3 regions of the Ruminococcus sp. AM26-12LB genome follow, and region 1 is predicted to be linked to each of the others. Evidence: predicted binding sites of a transcription regulator. Region 1 holds the regulator's gene; each other region holds the start of a gene.
The links. The regulator Rex, encoded in region 1, represses fermentation and respiration genes when NADH is low (regulators of the CRP and FNR family bind a similar motif). The targets are predictions, from matches to a motif close to ATTGTTAANNNNTTAACAAT.
Positions count from the first base shown of each region.

Region 2: the regulator Rex is predicted to act here: its motif matches at 2,320-2,339, upstream of gap (type I glyceraldehyde-3-phosphate dehydrogenase).
Region 3: the regulator Rex is predicted to act here: its motif matches at 2,161-2,180, upstream of acsD (acetyl-CoA decarbonylase/synthase complex subunit delta).

Region 1 is NZ_QUJX01000015.1:67,581-72,454, reverse strand. It holds gene DW694_RS12285 (pyridoxamine kinase) at 1-12, shown strand, start outside; gene DW694_RS12280 (ABC-F family ATP-binding cassette domain-containing protein) at 43-1,959, opposite strand; gene DW694_RS12275 (redox-sensing transcriptional repressor Rex) at 2,174-2,821, shown strand; gene DW694_RS12270 (NAD(P)H-hydrate dehydratase) at 2,883-4,400, shown strand; gene alr (alanine racemase) at 4,397-4,874, shown strand, end outside.
Region 2 is NZ_QUJX01000004.1:99,958-104,831, forward strand. It holds gene DW694_RS03765 (phosphoglycerate kinase) at 1-1,070, opposite strand, end outside; gene gap (type I glyceraldehyde-3-phosphate dehydrogenase) at 1,257-2,276, opposite strand; gene DW694_RS03775 (histidinol-phosphatase HisJ family protein) at 2,582-3,400, shown strand; gene DW694_RS03780 (hypothetical protein) at 3,476-4,874, shown strand, end outside.
Region 3 is NZ_QUJX01000020.1:20,618-25,491, forward strand. It holds gene acsB (acetyl-CoA decarbonylase/synthase complex subunit alpha/beta) at 1-2,105, shown strand, start outside; gene acsD (acetyl-CoA decarbonylase/synthase complex subunit delta) at 2,279-3,220, shown strand; gene acsC (acetyl-CoA decarbonylase/synthase complex subunit gamma) at 3,242-4,588, shown strand; gene acsE (carbon monoxide dehydrogenase/acetyl-CoA synthase methytransferase subunit) at 4,699-4,874, shown strand, end outside.

The DNA of each region.
Region 1 (4,874 bases):
CTGCTTCCATAAAAACATAAGGGGATAAAAAAGAGCTGACCGTCAGGCCAGCTCTTCCCATTTTTCATAAAGCTCTTCCAGTTCTTCAGCGATGGCTGCTTTTTCGCGGCTCAGCTTTGTACATTCCGCTACATTGGTGCAGACATCCGGAAGGACCATGGTTTCGTCGATCTCGCTGTCTCTTGTTTCCAGCTCTTCGATACGGGCTTCGACTTTTTTCAGCTCGGCTTCCCGTTTTCGTTTCTTTGCCTGTTCTTCCTTCATCTGCTGCCAGGAAAGCTTGTTCTCGGAAACCGTTTTTTCTTCGGCAGGTGCCTCCGGAGAAGTGCTTCCCGGTGCATAGGTACTGGTCAGCTCCTCCTTCTTTTCCAGATAGTAATCATAATCACCGATGTAATTTACCACTGCCTGGTTTGTCAGCTCCATGATCCTGGTCGCAGTCTGATTGATAAAGTAACGGTCATGGGATACATAAAGGACTGTACCAGTGTAGCTGACCAGTGCTTCCTCCAGGATCTCCTTGGAGGCAATATCCAGATGGTTGGTAGGCTCGTCAAGGATCAGGAAGTTGGCTTCGGAAAGCATCAGCTTTGCAAGGGAAACACGGCCTCTTTCTCCACCGGAAAGTGCGGAGATCTCCTTGAAAACATCATCTCCGGTAAAGAGAAATGCGGCAAGCATATTTCGGATCTCGGTCTCTGTGAGAGTCGGATAAGTATCGGAGATCTCCTGGAAAATCGTCTTGTCCATATGCAGAACATGATGTTCCTGGTCGTAATAACCGATCTGCACCTTGGAACCAAGGGAAAATTTGCCGGCATCTGCCTCAATAAGACCGTTGATGATCTTCAGCATGGTGGTCTTTCCGGTTCCGTTGTTTCCGATCAGTGCCACACGCTCGCCGCGTTTGATATCAAAGGAGATATCGGAGAACAGGGTCTGTCCCGGAAAGGCCTTGGAAAGCGCTTCCACGTGGAGCACATCGTTTCCGCTTAACACCCGTGGTTCCAGCGAGATACGCATCCGGTCCTGGAGCTCAAGAGGCTTTTCAATCCTCTGTACACGGTCCAGCATTTTTTCACGGCTTTCCGCACGCTTGATGGATTTTTCACGGTTAAAGGATTTCAGCTTGGCGATAACGGCTTCCTGATGCTTGATATCCCGCTGCTGATTTAAGTATGCCTTGTACTGTGCGTCACGAAGCTGAGCCTTCTTGAGAGCATAGGCAGAATAGTTGCCGCTGTATACGCGGGTCTGTCCGGCTTCAATCTCAATGACCTTGGTGACCACCTTATCCAGAAAATAACGGTCATGGGAGACGATAAAAACAGCTCCCGGATAATTCAGAAGATAAGTTTCCAGCCAGGAGATGCTTTCCATATCCAGGTGATTGGTTGGCTCATCCAGAAGCAGGATATCCGGCTTGGAAAGAAGCATCTTGCCCAGCGCCACGCGGGTTTTCTGACCGCCGGAAAGAGTTTCGATCTGCTTGTCATAATCTTCCTCTGTGAAGCCGAGACCCTTTAAGACACCGGTCAGCTCACTTTTGTAAGCGTATCCGTTCTCCAGCTCAAACTGATGGGTCAGGCGGGTATAGGTTTCCATCAGACGGTTCAGCTCATCACCGGTCACCGTGTTCATTTCCTGTTCCATATTGCGGATACGGCGTTCCATATCGATGATGTGCTGCTTTGTGGTAAGAAGCTCCTCGTAGATGGTATGATGTCCGTGGATATCCTGGTACTGGGCAAGATAGCCGATATTTTTATCCCGGGCAAGCACCACGGTACCGGAATCAGCAGAAAGCTCCTGCATGATGATCCGCAGCAGTGTGGTCTTTCCTGCACCGTTGCAGCCGATCAGAGCAGCCTTTTCACGGTCTTCAATGTGAAAGGATGCATCATTTAAAATTACTTTTTCGCCAAAGGCCTTGCATATATTCTGACATGATAAAATCATAAAAACTGTCCTCCTGTATAAAGAATCACCCCTGTTTATGCCTGAACAGGGAAAAATCCTCCACCTATTATAACGGAAACTGCCGGGATTTCAAAGAAAAAATCAATTATTAGAAAAATTATAAAGAAATTTGTACAGAATAGACAACTTTAATTGACAGGAAAATGTCAATTCGTTATAATTAACCTAGTGTAAGGTAAGGAGGAAAACTATCGTGGAGACAAAACAAATCTCGAAAGCGGTGATTAAGCGTCTGCCACGCTATTACCGCTACTTAGGAGAGCTGATGGAAGACAATGTAGAACGTATTTCTTCCAATGAGTTAAGTAAGAAGATGCATACCACAGCTTCTCAGATCCGTCAGGATCTTAATAATTTCGGCGGTTTTGGGCAGCAGGGGTATGGCTATAATGTACATTATCTTTATACAGAGATTGGTAAGATCCTGGGACTGGATACCGTTCATCCGATGATCATTCTGGGTGCTGGTAATCTGGGACAGGCACTTGCCAATTATGTGGATTTTGAGAAGCGTGGCTTCAGGCTGGTTGGTATCTTTGACGTAAATCCTGTGCTTGAGGGCATCGCAGTCCGTGGACTTGAGATCCAGATGCTCAGTGAGCTTCCGTTTTTCCTGAGAGAGAATAACGTGGAGATCGCGATTCTGACACTTCCCAAGAATAAAGCCAAGGAAATGGCAGATATCCTGGTGGAGAACGGGATCAAGGCAATCTGGAATTTTGCACATCTCGATCTTGAGACACCGGATGATGTGATCGTAGAGAACGTTCATCTTTCCGAGAGTCTGATGACACTGTCTTATAATCTCAGTAAATACAGGCAGGAACATGTGGATAAGTAAGAATTGTTAAGCTGCCGGAAACGGCAGCTTTCTCTATGACAGAGGGGAGGCAGAAGACAGAATGAAGAAGCTTGTTACCTGCAAAGAAATGAAGGATCTGGACTCCACAACGATCCGTGAGATCGGAGTTCCCTCCGAGGTTCTGATGGAGCGGGCGGCACTGAAGGTGGTAGAGGAAACAGAAAAGTATCTCCAGAAGGACGAAAGGATCCTGGTAGTCTGCGGAAGCGGAAACAATGGCGGTGACGGTATCGCTGTTGCCAGATTGTTCCATCTGAAGGGGATCCGGGTAGAGTTTTATATGGTCGGAAACAAAGATAAAATGACCAGAGAGACAGCTCTTCAGTATAAGATCGCTTCCGGTTATCGTGTCCCGGAGGTGAATAACCCGCAGTGGAGTGAATATACTACTATAGTAGATGCCGTGTTTGGGGTAGGCCTGACGCGTCCGATCGAGGGGCATTATGCTGATATCATCCATGAGATGAACAGTGCGAGGGCCAAAAAGATCGCAGTTGACATCCCGTCAGGAGTGAACGGAGATACTGGCCTGGAAATGGGAATTGCCTTCAGCGCCGATCTGACTGTCACATTTGCCTACCGGAAAAGAGGTCTTTGCTTTTATCCGGGAAGACTGTATGCAGGAAGGATCGTTACCGCCGATATCGGGATCTATGAGCAGGAAGCTGTGACTGCATCTGCCGCCTGTCTGGAAAATAAAGATCTGAAGCTGTTTCCGGAACGTGATCCCGGCGGAAACAAGGGTACCTTCGGAAAAGTGCTCTTTGTGACCGGAAGTGAGGGAATGTGCGGAGCCGCTTATTTAAGCGCCAGTGCAGCACTTCGTGCCGGTGCGGGAATGGTAAAGATCCAGACTGTGGAAGCCAACAGGATCCCACTGCAGATACTCCTTCCGGAGGCTATGGTCTGCAGCCGCTTTGATCAGGAATCCAATGAACAGCTTCTATCCTGGTGTGATGTGATCGTGATCGGACCGGGACTTGGAACATCAGTGGCTAGCCGTGAGAGAGAACAGTGGTTTCTCACGGCGGCTGCCCGGGAGAAAAAGCCGCTGATCCTGGATGCGGACGGCCTGAACCTTCTGGCTGCACATCCACAGTGGTATCAGTATCTGGGAGAGCATGTAGTCCTGACACCGCATATCGGAGAAATGAGCCGGCTCAGTGGCAGAACGATCCAGGAGATCCAGCATGAGATCGCAGATACTGCACTGAAATGTGCTGCGGAAACAGGCTCTGTGTGCGTATTGAAGGATGCATGTACGGTGATCGCAGATGAAAAAGGCCAGATGTATCTGAATCTTTCCGGTAATTCCGGAATGGCAACTGCAGGAAGCGGAGATGTGCTTTCCGGGATCCTGGCAGCAGTGTTATGTATGTATCTGAAAACGGAGGAACAGCCTCCCATGGTTTTAAAGGCCGCGTTAGGTGTTTATCTTCACGGACTTTGCGGTGATCTTGCAGCCGCTGAAAAAGGAAAGCGCAGTATGCTGGCAGGAGATATCATAGAATATCTGCCCAAGGCATTAGCTATAGGTGAAGAGGAGTCGGGATTATGAAAAAATACGAGAGAGTAAAAGCACTGGTATCACTGGATGCCATTGCCCACAATTTTGAGGAAATGCATAAAAATGTCAAAGAAGGGACAAAGATCATCGCTGTGATCAAGGCAGACGGTTATGGTCATGGTGCCAGAGCTATTGCCCGTCTGATCCAGGACTATGACTATATCTGGGGATTTGCAACAGCTACTGCAGAGGAGGCACTGGAGCTTCGGCATGCAGGGATCACCAAGCCTGTCCTGATTCTTGGCCTTGTATTTGAGGAATATTATGAAGAGCTTGCAGCCAATGATATCCGGATCACCATATCGGATCTTAATACAGCAGCAGAATATGCAAAAGCAGGTGCACGCATTGGAAAAAATGTACATATTCATCTGGCTCTGGATACGGGAATGACAAGGATCGGATATGCGGATATTCCGGAAAATGCGATAAAGATCGAAAAAATCTCAAAAATCCCGAATCTGG
Region 2 (4,874 bases), on a different contig from region 1:
GCAGAATCACCGCCACCGATGATCGTTGTTGCATCTGTCTCAGCAAGAGCTTTGGCAACTGCTTCTGTACCATGAGCGAAGTTCGGCATCTCGAAGCATCCCATCGGTCCGTTCCATACAACAGTCTTGGCATCTTTTACAGCGTCTGCAAAAAGCTTCTCAGTCTCCGGTCCGATATCCATTCCTTCCCATCCGTCCGGAATCTCACCACGTTTTACAACCTGGATGTTGCAGTCGTTGGAGAAGTTATCACCGATTCTGTTATCTACAGGAAGAAGAAGCTTCACGCCCTTCTCCTCTGCTTTCTTCATCATGTCAAGAGCATACTGAAGGTAATCATCCTCGCAGAGGGATGTTCCGATATGTCCGCCCATAGCCTTGGAGAACGTATAGGACATACCACCACCGATGATCAGTGTATCTACCTTGTCAAGAAGGTTGTTGATTACAGAGATCTTGCTGGAAACCTTAGCACCGCCAAGAATTGCTACGAATGGTCTCTCCGGATTGTTTACAGCGTTTCCAAGGAAATCGATCTCTTTCTGCATCAGATATCCTACAACTGCTGTTTTTACATATTTGGTAACACCTACGTTAGAGCAGTGAGCTCTGTGAGCAGTTCCGAATGCATCATTTACAAATACATCACAGAGGGAAGCAAGATCTTCGCTGAACTTGTCTTCGTTCTTTGTCTCTTCTGCACGATAACGTGTGTTCTCAAGAAGAACTACATCGCCATCTTTCATCTCTGCTACAGCAGCTTTTGCGTTCGGTCCTACTACCTCAGGATCTGCTGCAAATTTTACTTCCTGGCCAAGAAGCTCAGAAAGACGAACTGCTACAGGTGCAAGAGAAAGCTCCGGTTTCGGCTCTCCCTTCGGTTTTCCAAGGTGGGAGCAAAGGATAACCTTTCCGCCGTCTGCGATCAGTTTCTTGATTGTAGGAAGAGCAGCTACAAGACGGTTCTCATCTGTGATCTTTCCATCCTGAAGCGGAACATTGAAGTCGCATCTTACAAGTACTTTCTGTCCTTTTACATTGATATCGTCAACACTTTTTTTGTTCAGCATCTCTATATCTCCTTAACTTTTATTTCTGCAAAAGCAGATGAATAAGGGCGAGCGGTATTGTTGTCCGCTCTGTTAACAGTCATTTCCTCAGACATTTTTTTGTTTGATCTTTTGGAAAAAAAGGGCCCGGTCCTCTTCAGACCGGACCCTTTCTGAGTCTATTCTTCTACACCCGTTCGCAGAAAATTAAGCGTTCAGAAGTTTTCCGAAGTGCTTGATTGTACGAACCATCTGGCTTGTGTAGGAGTTCTCGTTGTCATACCAGGAAACTACCTGAACCTCTGTTGTGCCATTCTCAAGTGGAAGTACCATTGTCTGAGTAGCATCGAAGAGGGAACCAAATCTCATACCAACGATATCGCTGGATACGATCTCATCCTCGTTGTATCCGAAGGACTCATTGGAAGCTGCTTTCATAGCTGCGTTGATCTGCTCTTTAGTAACGTTTCCTTCAACTACTGCTGTAAGGATTGTTGTAGAACCTGTTGGGGTAGGTACACGCTGTGCAGAACCGATAAGTTTGCCGTTAAGCTCTGGGATAACAAGTCCGATAGCTTTAGCAGCACCTGTGCTGTTCGGAACGATGTTAACTGCAGCTGCACGGGATCTTCTCAGATCGCCTTTTCTCTGCGGTCCGTCAAGTGTCATCTGATCGCCTGTGTAAGCGTGGATTGTGCACATGATACCGGATTTGATCGGTGCAAGATCGTTAAGAGCCTTAGCCATTGGTGCAAGGCAGTTTGTTGTACAGGAAGCTGCGGAGATGATCTTGTCCTCGTTTGTAAGACCCTGATGGTTTACGTTGTAAACGATTGTCTTAAGGTCGTTTCCAGCCGGAGCGGAAATAACTACGTGCTTAGCACCTGCATCGATATGAGCCTGAGCTTTGTCTTTGGATGTGTAGAAACCTGTGCACTCAAGAACTACGTCTACACCGATCTCTCCCCATGGAAGCTCTGCAGCGTTAGCCTTAGCATAGATTTTGATCTCTTTTCCGTCTACTGTGATGGAATCCTCGCCTGCTGTTACTTTATCAGCAAGAGCATATCTTCCCTGTGTAGAATCATATTTTAATAAGTGAGCAAGCATCTTAGGAGATGTAAGATCGTTGATTGCTACGATCTCAAATCCTTCTGCTCCAAACATCTGACGGAATGCAAGACGACCGATACGTCCAAAACCATTAATTGCAACTTTTACTGCCATGATAAATTCCTCCTATGAATTGAATGGTGATTTAAATCGTTCCTTTGTTAAAGAAACATCAACCTGTTTCATATTGTACCTAATTCCAAACAAAAATTCAAGAGCTATTTATAAAAAAGAACATTAAAATAAATATTAAGAAAATTTCTGAAAAATGTGCTATAATTCTCTGATAGAAAGTTCTGTCCTGCTGATTCCCAAAACGGATATCTATATTCCCGCTGGGAGTTTGACTTTCCCGGATTCATAACAGGCAGATACGATCATTGTCACAGAATATAAAGGCTTGAATATGGAGGTACAAAATGGACCAGAAAATTTTATGGGACTGCCATATGCACTCCTCTTTTTCCGCAGATTCCGATACACCGATGGAAGAAATGATCCAGACTGCCGCAGACCAGGGTCTCACGGGAATCTGTTTTACTGAACATTTTGATCCGGATTATCCCGATACTCCGGAAAATCTTGATTTTTCCCTGAACATCCCTGCATACCGCCAGAAACTTGAGAGTCTTGCGGATGCTTTTAAAGACCAGATTCAGGTTAACTTCGGGATCGAGCTTGGACTTCAGCCTCAGCTTGCAGAATCTTTTTCCGATCTTCTGAAAGAAGTTCCCTTTGATTTCGTTATTGGTTCCTCCCATGTGGTGCACGGATACGATCCTTATTATCCTTCTTATTTTGAGGGCCGTAAGGAATCCGCATGCTACATGGAATATTTTGAATCCATCCTGGAAAATATCGCTGCTTTTGACGAGATGGATGTATACGGACATATCGACTATGTAGTACGTTATGGTCCAAATCAGAACCGTCAGTATTCTTATGGAAGATATAAGGAGATCCTGGACGAGATCCTGCGGACATTGATCCGCAAAAATGTGGGAATCGAGCTGAACACAGGCGGTTATCACTACGGGCTTGGTGAACCGAATCCATGTGTCAATATTATCCGACGTTACCGTGAGCTTGGCGGTGAGATCATCACCATCGGTGCAGATGCCCATACTCCGGATAAAATCGGCTATGCTTTTGACAAGGCGGCTGATGTTCTCCGTGAATGTGGTTTTTCCTATTATGCTGTATTTAAAAACCTCCGTCCTGTTTTTCATAAGCTGTAGCTCTGTTTCTCTCTCCAGTGAGAGAGTTTACATTTTTATACCGAAAATATCATTTTATCTAAGGAGGAATTCTATATGTCAACAAAAAGACTCCAGAAAAAGAAAGCTGCCATGCAGGCAAAAAAAGAAAAGCAGCTGAAAAAAAATACCTCTGCTGCCGGCACCAGTTCCAGTGCTGCCAAATCTGTTGAAAATGCTAAAGCCGAAGTGAAAAAACTTGAAACCGTAAAGAAGGAAACGCTTAAAGTCGAAACCTCCAAAACTGAACCGATCAAAGTCGAGACTTCCAAGACCGAACCGATCAAGGTCGAGACTTCCAAGACCGAGCCGATCAAGGTCGAGACTTCCAAGACCGAGCCGATCAAGGTTGAGACTTCCAAGACCGAACCGATCAAGGTCGAGACTTCCAAGACTGAGCCGATCAAGGTTGAGACTTCCAAGACTGAGCCGATCAAAGTCGAGACTTCCAAGACCGAGCCGATCAAGGTCGAGACTTCCAAGACTGAGCCGGCGAAAGTTACTACTTCCAAGATTGAGCCTCTGAAAGTCGAAACTTCCAAGGAGGACACAGCTTACGATGCCCTCTACGAGAAACGTCTGAAACACTACTACAATGATCTGAAATGGCTCTACTGCGAACTGTTCCGCGATCATCCGGAAGTTGCCGGCACATTCTCAAGCCTCACAAAAAAGATGAAAGAAATCTACCGTGAGCGTTCTCTTTCCATGAAGGAAGCCGACCAGAACTGCGCTGCAGATCCTGACTGGTTCCGTAAGACTACTTTCACCGGAATGGCTGTAAATCCTGCTGACTTCGCAGATACTCTTTCCGGGCTGTCCGATAAGCTGGACTATATCAGTGAATGCAAAGCAGACACTCTGTACCTGACAGATCTTTTCCAGGCAACCTCCAACTGCTCTCTTCGCATTATCCCGGAGATCGGAACTTCCGAAGATCTGTACACACTTGCAGCTAACTGTAGGAAAGCAGGTATCCGCCTGGCTCTTGAGATCCCGTTAAGTCTTTCTGTGGATGACCCACAGTCCGGTGCGCCATGTGTGCTCCAGACTCCGGCTTATTTCAATGCAATGCTTCTTCAGATCCTGGAGCTTGCAAATGAAGGTGCTTCTGTATTCAGCCTTGGTGTCCTTCCGATGATGCCGGAAGAAAATCTCTGGAAGCTTCACTCTCTGCTGCGTATGACCCGAATGGTGTGTGAGATCGTATGCCCCGGAATTCTTCTCCTTGGCGAAACAGACCGCCCACCTGCAGAGGCTGCTGCATTTGGCGGAACTTCCGATATGCCGGAACTTCACATTGTAAACAGCACCCAGCTGATGTCCGATCTCTGGCATACCGTTGCCACAAAGGACACTGCCCTTCTCCGCCGGGGAATCGACAGAGCTGCAGACCTTCCGCAGGCACCGGTATTCCAGAATTACCTCCGTAACCGCAACACGGTACGCTGGAATC
Region 3 (4,874 bases), on a different contig from region 1:
GCGGAAACGATGCTGTATATGGTTTAACAGAGGGTGCTATTGACGGCGCGATCGCTCAGTATGGCGAAGACAAAGCTGTCAGCTTCCCGAATACCGCTTACAGCCTTCCTTGCTACTATGCTGTAACAGGAACAAAAGTTACAACATTAAAAGAATTAAAAGAAGCTCTTGGCGTTGTAAAAACACTTATGACAAGAGAGAAAAGACTGAACGATGCATTCATGTCCGGTGTTGCTACAGCACTCTGCGCAGAGTTCATCGAGGTTCTGAAATATATCGACGGAGCAACTCCTTACGAAGAGCCATGCTATGGACATCTTGGTGATGCTGTTATCCGTGAGCTCGGTGTACCGCTTGTAACAGGCGATATCCCAGGTGTTGCTGTTATCCTTGGTGCTGCTCCTACTACAGAAGAGGGTGTTGCTCTTGTAAAGAGCTATCAGGCACAGGGTATCCTGGTAACACTTGTTGGCGGAATCATTGATCAGGTTGCAGAAGCCGGAATGAAGACAGGTGCCAACGTTCGTGTTATTCCTCTTGGAAAAGATGTTACATCTGTTGTTCATGTAGTTTCCGTTGCGATCCGTGCAGCTCTGATCTTCGGTAACGTAACACCTGGAGATGCAGGAACACTTATGAAATACACAATGGATCGTGTACCGGCATTTGTTAACGCATTCAAACCTCTGGATGATGTGATCGTAGCATGCGGTGCAGGCGCTATCGCACTTGGATTCCCGGTTGTTACAAATGAGACAGAGAATATCTTCCGTGTACCGAAGAGCCTTATCGTTCAGGAGGACGTAAGCAAATTTAACGCTACTTCTCTTGAGGCGCGTGATATTAAGATCAAGATCACAAATATCGATATTCCGGTTGCTTTTGCATCTGCATTCGAGGGTGAGATCATCCGTCGTAAAGATATGCAGGTTGAGTTCGATGGCTCCCGTGTAGACTGTGCAGAGCTTGTACAGACCTGCGATGCTTCTGAGATCGAGGATCACAAGATCACAGTAATCGGACCTGAAGTAGATGAGATGGAATTCGGCAGCAAGAACAGCATTGCATATGTTGTTAAAGTTGCAGGTAAGAATATGCAGTCTGACTTTGAGCCGGTTATCGAGCGTAAATTCCACAACTACATCAACTGTATCGAGGGTGTATACCATACAGGACAGCGTGATATGCAGCGTATCCGTATCAGCATTGACGCATTTAATGCAGGATTCAGAATCAAACATATCGGTGAAGTTCTTTATGCATCTGTTAAGAATGAGTTCGATGCAGTTGTTGATAAATGTGAGGTTGTTATCTATACAGATCCTGCTGAGTGTACAAGAATCCGTCATGAGGTTGCAATTCCGATCTTTGACAAACGTGATGAGCGTCTTGATACTCTGACAGATGAGTCTGTTGACGTATATTACAGCTGTATCCTTTGCCAGGCATTCGCACCAAGCCACGTATGTGTAGTAACACCTGAGAGACTTGGTCTTTGCGGTGCGGTTTCATGGCTGGATGCAAAAGCTACACATCAGCTTGACCCGGCTGGTCCTTGCCAGATCATCACAAAAGAGCGTCCGATCGATGAGAATCTTGGTTCTTATGAGGACGTTGATGAGGCAGTTCAGAAATTCTCCCAGGGTGCTCTGGAGCACGTTACACTGTACTCCATCATGCAGGATCCGATGACTTCCTGCGGATGCTTCGAGTGTATCTGTGGTATCGAGCCATTCTCCAACGGTGTTGTTATTGCTAACCGTGAGTATGCAGGCATGACACCACTTGGAATGACATTCCCTGAGATGGCATCCATGACAGGTGGTGGAGTTCAGACACCTGGATTCATGGGACATGGTAAACATTTCATTTCCTCCAAGAAGTTCATGAAGGCTGAGGGCGGTATCGAGCGTATCGTATGGATGCCGAAAGAGCTGAAAGAATTCGTAGCTGACAGACTTAATAAGACTGCAAAAGAGCTTTACGGAATCGATAACTTTACAGACATGATCGGTGATGAGACGATCGCAGAAGATCCGGAGACACTGGTTGCATTCCTTACAGAAAAAGGTCATCCGGCTCTCGGACTTGATCCGATGATGTAATTTATCCGGGAGAAAGGATGTGCGGACATCCTTTCTCCTGTAAACTGTTAAAAAGTTTGTTGATTTTTTAACAGAAATATAGTGCTGCATCTTGCCAATAACTGGTGCTATGTAGTATAATATAAAAAGCTCTGTAGTTTTTTAATTATTATTTTTAAGGAGGCTAACGAAAAATGCCGTTTAATCAGAAACCACAAAAGTTCAATGCAAAGATTAATGCTGTCACAATCGGAAGCGGAGATAAGACTGTGACAATTGGTGGGGATTGTACATTCCCATTTTATTCCTTTGACGCAGAGTCAGAGAACTGCCCGAAGATCGGTGTAGAGATCTCTGATATGGGTCTTGAGGGCGTATCTGAAGGTATCAAAGCTTACTATGAAGGCGCTACTACAATGGCTGACATTGCTAAGAAAGCTGCAGCTATGGAGGGTGCTGACTTTGTTGCACTTATTCTTGAGGGCGGCGACCCGAACGGTGTTAACAAATCTATCGATGAGCTGATTGCAGTTGTTAAAGAAGTTGCAGATGCAGTTGACTGTCCACTGGTTGTAGAGGGCTGCAAGAATGTTGAGAAGGATGCAGAGCTCCTTCCGAAGGTTGCAGAGGCTCTTCAGGGCAGAAATGCACTGATCCTTTCCGAGAAAGAGGAGAACTACAAAGCAATCGGTGCAGCAGCAGGTCTTGCTTACAATCAGATCGTAGGCGCTGAGTCTGCCGTTGATATCAACCTTGCTAAACAGCTTAACGTTGTTACTACACAGCTTGGTGTAGATGCTAAGAAGATCGTTATGAATATCGGTAGTGCAGCAGTTGGTTATGGATATGAGTACGTAGTATCTACTATGGACCGTATCAAAGGTGCCGCTTTAGGGCAGAATGATAACATGTTGCAGATGCCTATTATTACACCTGTATCCGCTGAGACATGGAATGTTAAAGAGGCAATGGCTTCTGAAGCAGACATGCCGGCATGGGGACCACAGGACGAGCGTGGAATCGACATGGAAGTTGAGACAGCAGCAGCTGATCTTGCAGCTGGTTCTGATGCAGTTATCTTAAGACATCCGGAATCTGTTAAGACAATTTCCAAGCTGATCAAAGCACTTGCGTAATAAATAGGAGGATAAAGAGCTATGGCACTGAATGGTATTCAGATCTTTAAATTAACACCAAAGAAAAACTGTAAGGAATGTGGATGCCCTACATGTATGGCTTTCTCTATGAAAGTTGCACAGGGCGCTATGAAAATTGAGCAGTGTCCTCATATGTCAGAGGATGCATTAGCATCTCTTTCTGAGGCAACTGCACCGCCAATGAAAACTATCAAGATCGGAACAGGCGATGGAGAGTTTACACTTGGTGGCGAGACTGTTCTTTTCAGACATGAGAAGACATTTGTAAGCAAAACAAGATATGCCGTATCACTTTGCACATGCATGAGTGATGAAGAAGTAGAAGCAAAACTTGCAGAGATCCCACACGTTGATTATGATCGTATCGGTGAGAGAATGCATGTAGAGCTTGTTTATGTAAACTGCGATGAGAATGCAGATGCTGCAAAATTTACAGCACTTGTAGAGAAGGCTAAAGGTCTTGGAAAAACACTGATCCTTGGCTGTACAGATCCTGAGATCGCAAAAGCTGCCCTTGAAGTATGTAAGGACAGCAAACCGGTTCTTAACGGAGCAAACGCTTCCAACTACGAGGCAATGAGCAAGGTTGCTACAGATGCAGGCGTAGTTCTCGGTGTATCCGGTAAGGACATCAATGAGTTATATGATACTACAGCAGCTATTGAGAAACTTGGCAACAAGAATCTCGTACTTGATACAACAGGAGCTGACATCAAAGAGACCTTTGCAAATACTGTACAGGTTCGTCGTGCAGCTCTTAAGAATCAGGACAGAACATTTGGTTATCCTTCTATCGTTAACCTTGTTAAACTTGCGAAGGGTGACAAACATTTACAGGCAGCACTTGCTTCCATGTTTACTATGAAATATGGTTCTATCATCGTTATGGAGCAGATGACATATGCAGAGGCACTTCCGCTGTTCGGACTTCGTCAGAATGTATTTACAGATCCTCAGAAGCCAATGAAGGTAGAGCCGGGTATTTATCCTCTGAACGGAGCAGACGAGAATTCTCTCGTTGTAACAACAGTAGACTTTGCTCTTACATATTTCGTAGTATCTGGCGAGCTGGAGCGTTCCGGTGTTCCGCTTAACCTGGTGATCAATGATGCAGGCGGACTTTCCGTACTTACATCCTGGGCAGCAGGTAAATTCTCCGGAAACAGCATCTCCGAGTACATCAAAGAGAATGTTGAGCCGAAGGTTAAATGCAGAAGACTGGTTATTCCTGGTAAAGTAGCAGTTCTTAAGGGCGATCTTGAGGCTAAGCTTCCTGGATGGGAGATCATCGTAGGACCAAGAGAAGCAGTACAGCTTGTGAAATTCTTAAAAGACCTTGATGCATAAACTTAAGGTTTAAGAAATCAGCTGTCCGGTAATAGCGCCGACAGTTATAAACGGCTGTGCAGGTTTGCTGCACAGCCATATCCTACTAATATGTAAAGGAGAACACGAGTATGGCAAAATTTGTAACAATTGGGGAGAGACTTTCAACAACAGCACCGGCAGTAAATAAAGCATTTACTGAGAGAGATCCTGAGCCGATCATCAAAAGAGCAAAACAGCAGCTTGATGCAGGCGCTACATATCTTGACGTAAATATCGGACCTGCTGAGAACGATGGCGAGGACCT